Regions from separate parts of the Bradyrhizobium sp. NP1 genome, predicted to be linked through region 2. Evidence: predicted binding sites of a transcription regulator. Region 2 holds the regulator's gene; the other holds the start of a gene.
What was found. The regulator PhoB, encoded in region 2, activates phosphate uptake and scavenging genes when phosphate is short. The targets are predictions, from matches to a motif close to TGTCATNNANCTGTCAT.

Region 1 (4,415 bases), 510 kb from region 2:
TGATGGTTGCTCTTCTCGGCGACCAGCGCCACGCGCGCCATGAAGCCGAAGGCCTCGTTGAAATCGCTGAAGGTGAAGGTCCGTCCGATGGCGTCCCGCCCCGGCGTTTCCGACCAGCCGGGAACGCCTTGTAGCGCCGCTTTCCGCATCTCCCCTGACAGACGTCCGGCCATGATCGCCTCCTGTTTTGGGCTGGTTTGCCCCCTATCCTAACATTTGCAGCCGGTTCCGGGTCCTGTTCCGCCTCCCGGTAACCATGACGGGCTTGTAATCCCGCTTTATCCCGGAATTTGCTAGACTATTGCACGGCCCTACATTTGGGACGATGAAACCGAGCCTGAAGCGGTTGTTTGCCAGATCGATGACGAGCGGCCCCGAACCTGCCGACGTTTTGCCTTCGACCTCGCGCCGCTCGGCGGCGCGGCGGGCGATGCTCATCACCGTGGCCGGCCTGCTCGCGATCATCGGCGCGCTCGCCGGCGGCTACTACTTCGCGATACGCCCCGTCACCCTGCGCATCGCGGTCGGCCCGCCCAACAGCGATGACGTCAAGGTCGTGCAGGCGCTGACGCAGGCCTTCGCCCAGTCCCGCGGCTATGTCCGCCTCCGGCCGGTGCAGACCGAGAGCGCAACCGTAAGCGCGCAGGACCTCGCCGAGGGCAAGGTCGATCTCGCCATCGTCCGCGGCGACCTCGACGTGCCGAAGAACGCGCAGGCGGTCGCAACGCTGCGCAAGAACGTCGCCGTGCTCTGGGTGCCGCCGCGCGGCAAAGGCAAGAAGGGCGCGAAGATCACCAAGGTTTCGCAGCTCGCCGGCCGTCGCGTCGGCGTGGTCGGCCGCACCCAGGCCAATGTCAACCTGCTCAAGGTGATCCTGCAGCAATACGGCGTCGATCCGAACAAGGTGGAGATCGTGCAGTTCCCCGCGACGGAAGCGGCGGAGGCGATCCGCAACCAGCGCGCCGATGCCTATCTCGCCGCCGGCCCCGTCAACAGCAAGATCACGGCGGATGCGATCGCGGCATCGACCAGGGACGGTGGCACGCCGACATTCCTCGCCGTCGATACGGCGGAAGCGATCGCACAGAACCATCCGGTCTACGAGGCCGCGGAAATCCCGGCCGGCGCCTTCGGCGGCTCGCCCGACCGGCCCGACGACGACGTGAAGACCATCAGCTTCGCCCACCACATTGTGGCGCGCAAAGGAATTTCGGACGCTACGATTGCTACCTTCGCGCGCCAGCTGTTCGCGGTGCGCCAGCAATTGCTGACCGAATTCCCGCTGGCGGCCAAGATCGAGACGCCCGACACCGACAAGGATGCCGCGATCCCCGTGCATCCGGGTGCGGCGGCCTTCGTCGACGGCGAGGAAAAGACCTTCCTCGACCGCTACAGCGATTACATCTGGTGGGGCCTGATGGCGCTGTCGGCGATGGGCTCGATCGGCGCCTGGTTCGCCGGTTACCTGAAGAAGGACGAGCGCGACAGCAACACCCATCTGCGCGAACGCCTGCTCGAGATGATCCCCGCCGCGCGGCGCTCCGAGACCGCCGAAGAGCTCGACCAGATGCAGGACGAAGCCGACACCATCCTGCGCGATACGCTGTTGTGCTACGACCATGGCGCGATCGACGATGGCGCGCTCACCGCCTTCAACATCGCGCTCGAGCAGTTCCACAACGCGGTCGCCGACCGCAAGGCGCTCCTGCTCAGCCTGTCGCAGAACCTGCGAGCCACACCGGGCGCCCCGTTCCGCGCCACCGGCACCTAGTGGTCCGATTCCGGCATTCGCTCCCGCTTCAGGGGGCGCGTTTGCGGATCGGTTCGGTGCCGCGAGCCGGTTAGGGAGAAACGCCAGGCATGGCCGTCAAGCGCATCGTCGCCAACATCGCCGCATCCGACCTCGGCCGGGCAAAAGCCTTTTATGGCGATCTGCTCGGGCTCGACCTCGTCATGGATCACGGCTGGATCATGACCTTTGCCTCCGAAGCGACGATGACGCCGCAGCTCAGCGTGGCGACGGAAGGCGGATCCGGCACCGCCGTGCCCGACCTCTCGATCGAGGTCGACGATCTCGATTCCGTCTATCGCCGGATGACCGACAAGGGCGTTGCGATCGAATATGGCCCGGCCTCCGAGCCGTGGGGCGTCAGGCGGTTCTACGTTCGAGATCCCTTTGGCCGCCTGCTCAACATCCTTGCCCATCTTTGAGGCTTTGCGCCCGCGGGCGCGCGTGAACAATCGTTTGCTGTAATCGCGGCGTCACATAATCTTTCTAGGTCTTTCGGCACCCTCGGCGCATCCTGCCGGTGACGGAGGCTCGCATGACGATCCGAATTTCTTGCCGAATTTCTTGCCGAATTCCCCGCCAGAAGCTGCACGGCGTCACGCGCCGGCGCTTCCTCTCCACCGCGGCCGCGAGCGGCATCAGCGCCATCGCAATGCCCTATCTGTCGCGCGCTGCCGATCGGCCGGCGATCACCCACGGCGTGCAGTCCGGCGACGTCGGCGCCGATGGCGGCGTGGTGTGGGCGCGCGCCGACCGCCCCTCGCAGATGCTGATCGAGGTCGCGACCACCGAGTCCTTCAAGGATGCCCGCGCGCTGCCGCCGATCGCGGCCCTGCCCGAGAGCGATTTCACCGCCAAGATGCTGGTGGACAACCTGCCGGGCGGTCAGGACATTTTCTATCGCGTGCGTTTTCGCGATCTCTCGCATGTCGAGATCATGAGCGAGCCGGTGGTCGGCCGCTTCCGCACCGCGCCCGCCGACCGGCGCGACGTTTCCTTCGTCTGGGGCGGCGACGTCGCAGGCCAGGGCTGGGGCATCAACGCCGACGACGGCGGTATGTTCAGCTTCTCGGCGATGAAGAAGCACCGGCCGGATTTCTTCCTGCATTCCGGCGACACCATCTATGCCGATGGCGTCATTCCCTCGGAAGTGACGCTCGCCGACGGCAAGCTGTGGAAGAACCTCACCATCCCCGAAAAGGCCAAGGTGGCCGAGACGCTGGATGAGTTCCGCGCCGCCCACAAGTACAATTTCCTCGACGAAAACCTGCGCGCCTTCAACGCCGAGGTGCCGATCTTCGTGCAATGGGACGACCACGAGGTTACCAACAACTGGTCGGCCTCGAAGGACCTGCCCGCGGCCTACAAGGAGCGCAACATCGCGCTGCTCGCGGCGCGCGCCGCGCGCGCCTTCCACGAGATGTACCCGATGCGTGAAAGCATCGTGGAACCGGGCCGGGTCTACCGCACGCTGAGCTACGGCCCGCATCTCGACGTCTTCATGCTCGACGAGCGCAGCTACCGCGGGCCCAACGGGCCGAACCAGCAGACGGCTTACGGTCCCGACGCCTATTTCCTCGGCCCCGACCAGATGGCCTGGCTGAAGCGCGAGCTTCTGAACTCGCGCGCCACCTGGAAGGTGATCGCTTCCGACATGCCGCTCTCGCTCATCGTCTATGACGATGCGACGAACAGGAAGGGCTCGGAGGCGTTCGCGCAAGGCGACGGCCCGCCGCGCGGCCGCGAGCTCGAGATCGCCGACATCCTGCGCTTCATCAAGACCGCGCCGATCCACAACACGGTCTGGCTCACCGCCGATGTGCATTACGCGGCGGCGCACTACTACAACCCGGACAAGGCGCAATTCCAGGATTTCGAGCCGTTCTGGGAATTCGTCTCAGGCCCGCTGCATGCCGGCACGTTCGGTCCGAACGAGCTCGACAACACGTTCGGCCCCGAAGTGCGCTTCATCAAGGCGCCGGGCCTCGACAAGCAGAACCTGCCGCCGTCGGCCGGCATGCAGTTCTTCGGCCATGTGAAGATCGACGGCGCGTCTGGCCAGATGACGGTGACGCTGCGCGACCGCGCCGACGTCGCGCTATGGTCGACCACGCTCGATCCGAAGCTGGTTTAGGGCGACCCGCACGTTCGCTTGCCCTCTCCGCGGCGGGGGAGAGCGCGGCACTTCCAATGCCTTTCGGGCCTGTCCTAGCCCCCGCGCACAGCGTGGCGTTGCAGCACGGCGAGCAGCGCGTCCGACGAGCAGGGTTTAGGCAATCGCGGCCGTCTCGCGAAGGCCGGCGGGATCTTTGTGTCGGCGCCATAGCCGGTCACGAACGCGAACGGGATTTTCAGGGCGTCGAGCCGCGCGGCAATGGCTAAACTGTTTTCGCCGACAAGGCCGACGTCGAGCAGCGCAAAGCCGGGCGGACGTTCGGCAATCACGACGAGCGCGCGGGCAACGTTGCCGGCGGTGCGCACGGCCTTGACGCCGAAGCCGAGAATCCTGTCTTCGAAGTCGAGGGCGATGATCGGGTCATCCTCGACGATCAAGACGTCATCCGGCAGGGCACCGGCAGAGGAGGCTTGCATGGTCTCGGGGGCTCTCGGGTCGGCAAAGGGGCCC
Region 2 (4,415 bases):
CAATCGGAAAACCGCCGCCGAGCGCCTTGGCGAGCGACATCACGTCAGGGGTAACGCCGAGCCGCTTGTAGGCGAACAGCTCGCCGGTGCGGCCCATGCCGGTCTGCACCTCGTCGAAGGCGAGCAGAAGGCCGCGCTCGTCGCAGAGCTGGCGCAGCGCCTTGAAGAAGGCCATCGGCGCCGAGCGCACGCCGCCTTCGCCTTGCACGGGCTCGATCAGGATGCCGGCGGTGTGGGGACCGATCGCCTTCTTCACCGCCTCGATGTCGCCATGCGGCACCTGGTCGAAGCCGTCAACCGGCGGCCCAAAACCTTCGAGATATTTGGCGGAGCCGGTGGCGGCGAGCGTCGCGAGCGTGCGGCCGTGGAAGGCGCCCTCGAAGGTGATGATGCGGTAGCGCTCGGGATGGCCCTTGGAGAAGTGATAGTGGCGCACCAGCTTGATCACGCCCTCCATCGCTTCCGCGCCGGAATTGCAGAAGAACACGAGGTCGGCGAAGCTCTCATCGCACAGCCGCGCGGCGAGCTTCTCGCCATCGGGGCTCTTGAACAGGTTCGACATGTGCCAGAGTTTCGTCGCCTGCTCCTGCAGCGCCTTGACCAGATGCGGATGCGCGTGGCCGAGCGCGTTGACCGCGACGCCCGAGGTGAAATCGAGATAGCGCTCGCCGTTGGTCGCGACCAGCCAGCAGCCTTCGCCGCGTTCGAAGCCGAGGTCGACCCTGGCGAAAACCGGAAGCAGATGCGACGTGGCGCTGTTGGTCATGGCGGTCACTTGAGCGTTCGAGAACAATGATGATGCGCGCATTGGCGCGGCCGCATCAACAGCAGAAAACAAAACGTGCCGCCTTTTCAGGGCGGCACGTAGAAGCATTCTAGGCGCGCAGAGATGGGTGTCAATGCCGTCAGGCGCAGGCTGCGCGGGGCCTGTGCCGCCCGTAACATTGCGGTGTGGTGGAAAAGACAAAATCAAATGCATAAGTAACGGAACATGTGGACGTCGTGGCCGGGGACTCTTGCGCCCGAGTCACGCCATATTGTAGCGTTTGGGCCGTCGGATACGACATCTCGTGCGGCGGTTCTGACCCTCAAGAGTGTTAACGGTTCGCGTAAACGTCCGGGCGCGCCTGATCGGCCCGGCGAGGGTTAAGGGATTCTGCGCGCAGGGATTTTTTTTGGCATCGCAGCACCGCCTGGCAAGCGGCCGGCGCTACGCGAAGGGAAGAGCGTGATGACGGTATTGACCTGGTCCGACGAGCGCGTCGAGCAGTTGAAGAAACTCTGGGAGGCCGGCCTGTCGGCGAGCCAGATCGCCGCCGAGCTCGGAAACGTGACGCGCAACGCGGTGATCGGCAAGGTGCATCGGCTCGGCCTTTCGGGCCGCGCCAAGAGTCCATCGTCGGCGGCGCCACGCCAGCGCAAGGCGCGCCCCGCCCAGCACATGATGCGGGTATCGCGCCCGGTCTCGCGCGGCAACACGGCGCTCGCGCACGCCTTCGAGGTCGAGCTCGAGCCCGATCCGATCGCCTATGACAACGTGGTGCCGATGAGCCAGCGGCTGTCGCTGCTCGAATTGAACGAGGCCACCTGCCATTGGCCGGTCGGCGATCCCGCCAGCCCCGACTTCTTCTTCTGCGGCGGCAAGGCGCTTGCCGGACTGCCCTATTGCGCACATCACTCGCGGGTCGCCTATCAGCCCGCCGCCGATCGAAGGCGGCCGTCGACCAAGCCGAATTCGAGGTAGGCTCGCTCGCCGGCGGATGTCGTCCCCGCGAAGGCGGGGACTCCGAACCACTGAACCACGTGGTCATTTCGAGCTGTCGATGCAGCTCGTCCAAGCAATCAAGACCTGCGGTTATGGGTCGCGGCCCGCGCGGAGCCTATCAACGCGCGCGTTCGCGGGACGACGGCGATCACTCCGCGGCTTTGGCGAAGCGGTCGTCGAGCGCGTAGCCGGCGCCGCGGACGGTGCGGATCGGATCCTGCTCGCGGCCCGGATTGAGCAGCTTGCGCAGGCGGCCGATATGCACGTCGACGGTGCGCTCGTCGATATAGATGTCGCGGCCCCAGACGCTGTCGAGCAGCTGCTCGCGGGAAAACACCCGGCCCGGGTGCTCGAGGAAGAATTCGAGCAGGCGATACTCGGTCGGGCCGAGATCGATCGGACGGCCGGATCGCGCCACGCGGCGCTTCTCGCGATCGAGCTCGATGTCACCATAGGCGAGCACGGTTGCGAGCCGTTCGGGGCTCGCACGACGCAGCAGGCCTTTCACGCGCGCCAGGAGTTCCGGCACCGAGAACGGCTTGACGATGTAGTCGTCGGCGCCGGTCGCAAGCCCGCGGACGCGCTCGCTCTCCTCGCCGCGCGCGGTCAACATGATGATCGGAAGCTGCTTGGTCTCGGGCCGCGCCCGCAGGCGCCGGCACAGCTCGATGCCGGACAGGCCCGGCAGCATCCAGTCCAGCACGATCAGGTCGGGAACGCGTTCCTTCATTCGCGTGTCGGCATCGTCACCGCGCGCCACCGTCTCGACCTCGTAGCCGTCTGCCTCGAGGTTGTAGCGCAACAGCGTGGTCAGCGCCTCCTCATCCTCCACCACCAGTATGCGCGCGCTCATGGCTAGGTCTTCTCCATTGGCTTGAGCCGTGGCCTGATCCGCTGCTTCGCCCCGCGGCTTAATTGTTGCCCGGAATCGTGGCAGCGAAGGTCGTCATGTCACCCTTCGGACGCTTGTCGAGAATCTGCTGGCCTTCGATCATGTAGAACACGGTTTCCGCGATATTGGTCGCATGGTCGCCGATCCGCTCGATGTTCTTGGCGCAGAACATCAGGTGAATGCAGAACGAGATGTTGCGCGGATCTTCCATCATGTAGGTGAGCAGTTCGCGGAACAGCGAGGTGCAGATGGCGTCGACCTCCTCGTCGCCCTTCCATACGCTCATCGCCGCCGGCAAATCGTGCGCCGCATAGGCGTCGAGCACGCTCTTGACCTGCTGCTGAACGAGGTCGGTCATGTGCTCCAATCCGCGGATCAGCTTCAAGGGATGGAAATCGCTTTCCAGCGCGGCGACGCGCTTGCCCATGTTCTTGGCGAGGTCGCCGATCCGCTCGAGGTCGATCGCCACCCGCATGGCGCCGACGATCTCGCGCAGGTCGACCGCCATCGGCTGGCGCCGCGCGATGGTCAGCACCGCGCGCTCCTCGATCAGGCGCTGCATGTTGTCGATCTCGAGGTCGGCCGCGACCACGCGCTGGCCGAGCGCGATGTCGTGGCGCACCAACGCGTCGACGGATTCGACGATCATGCGTTCGGCGAGGCCGCCCATCTCCGCTACCAGGCGGGTGAGTTCCTGCAGGTCGCTGTCGAAAGCCTTGGCGGTGTGTTCAGAAGCCATGTGTCAAAATCCTCCGCGGTCAGCGTGTCAGCCGAAGCGGCCGGTGATGTAGTCCTGGGTACGCCGATCGCTCGGCGAGGTGAAGATCTTGCTGGTCTCGTCGAACTCGATCAGCTCGCCGAGATACATGAAGGCGGTCTTGTCGGAGACGCGCGCCGCCTGCTGCATGTTGTGAGTGACGATCGCGATCGTGTACTGCTCGGACAGTTCCTGGATCAGCTCCTCGACCTTGGCGGTGGAGATCGGATCGAGCGCCGAGCACGGCTCGTCGAACAGGATCACCTCCGGCCGCACCGCCACCGTGCGGGCGATGCAAAGCCGCTGCTGCTGGCCGCCGGACAGGCTCAATCCGCTGGCGTTCAGCTTGTCCTTGACCTCGTTCCAGAGCGCGCCGCCGCGCAGCGCCTTCTCGACCCGGTCGTCCATCTCGGACTTGGAAATCCGCTCGTAGAGGCGGATGCCGAAGGCGATGTTCTCGTAGATGGTCATCGGGAACGGCGTCGGCTTCTGGAACACCATGCCGACCCGCGCGCGCAACAGGTTGAGGTCGAGCCGGGGGTCCAGGATATTGGTCTGGTCGAGCATCAACTGCCCACTGGCGCGCTGGCCCGGGTAGAGGTCGTACATCCGGTTGAAGATGCGCAACAGCGTCGACTTGCCGCAACCGGAGGGACCGATGAATGCCGTCACCCTGTTGGTGCCGAGCGTCAGGTTGATGTTCTTCAGCGCGTGGTTCTCGCCATAGTAGAAATTGAGGTTGCGAGCGGTCACCTTGGCGGGCGCCTCCGGCAGCGGCACCGAATGGCCGTGCGAGCTTGCGGTACTCATGGATACAGAAAGATCGTTCATTTTGCGCTCCTCTCGGCGCCCAGGATGCGCGCGCCGATATTCAGCGCGAGCACGGTCAGTGTGATCAGCAGGGCCCCGCTCCATGCGAGTTGCTTCCAGTAGGCATACGGGCTCTGCACGAAGTTGTTGATGGTCACCGGCAGGTTGGCCATCGTCTTGGTCAGGCTCAG

Region 1: the regulator PhoB is predicted to act here: its motif matches at 2,250-2,266, upstream of QOU61_RS01545 (alkaline phosphatase D family protein).

The regions. Positions count from the first base shown of each region.
Region 1 is NZ_CP127385.1:322,262-326,676, reverse strand. Features, by position in the region: gene QOU61_RS01560 (4a-hydroxytetrahydrobiopterin dehydratase) at 1-173, opposite strand, end outside; gene QOU61_RS01555 (TAXI family TRAP transporter solute-binding subunit) at 431-1,771, shown strand; gene QOU61_RS01550 (VOC family protein) at 1,861-2,211, shown strand; gene QOU61_RS01545 (alkaline phosphatase D family protein) at 2,325-3,923, shown strand; gene QOU61_RS01540 (response regulator) at 3,998-4,381, opposite strand.
Region 2 is NZ_CP127385.1:831,242-835,656, reverse strand. Features, by position in the region: gene QOU61_RS03920 (aspartate aminotransferase family protein) at 1-766, opposite strand, end outside; gene QOU61_RS03915 (GcrA family cell cycle regulator) at 1,232-1,744, shown strand; gene phoB (phosphate regulon transcriptional regulator PhoB) at 1,914-2,618, opposite strand; gene phoU (phosphate signaling complex protein PhoU) at 2,677-3,396, opposite strand; gene pstB (phosphate ABC transporter ATP-binding protein PstB) at 3,424-4,245, opposite strand; gene pstA (phosphate ABC transporter permease PstA) at 4,242-4,415, opposite strand, start outside.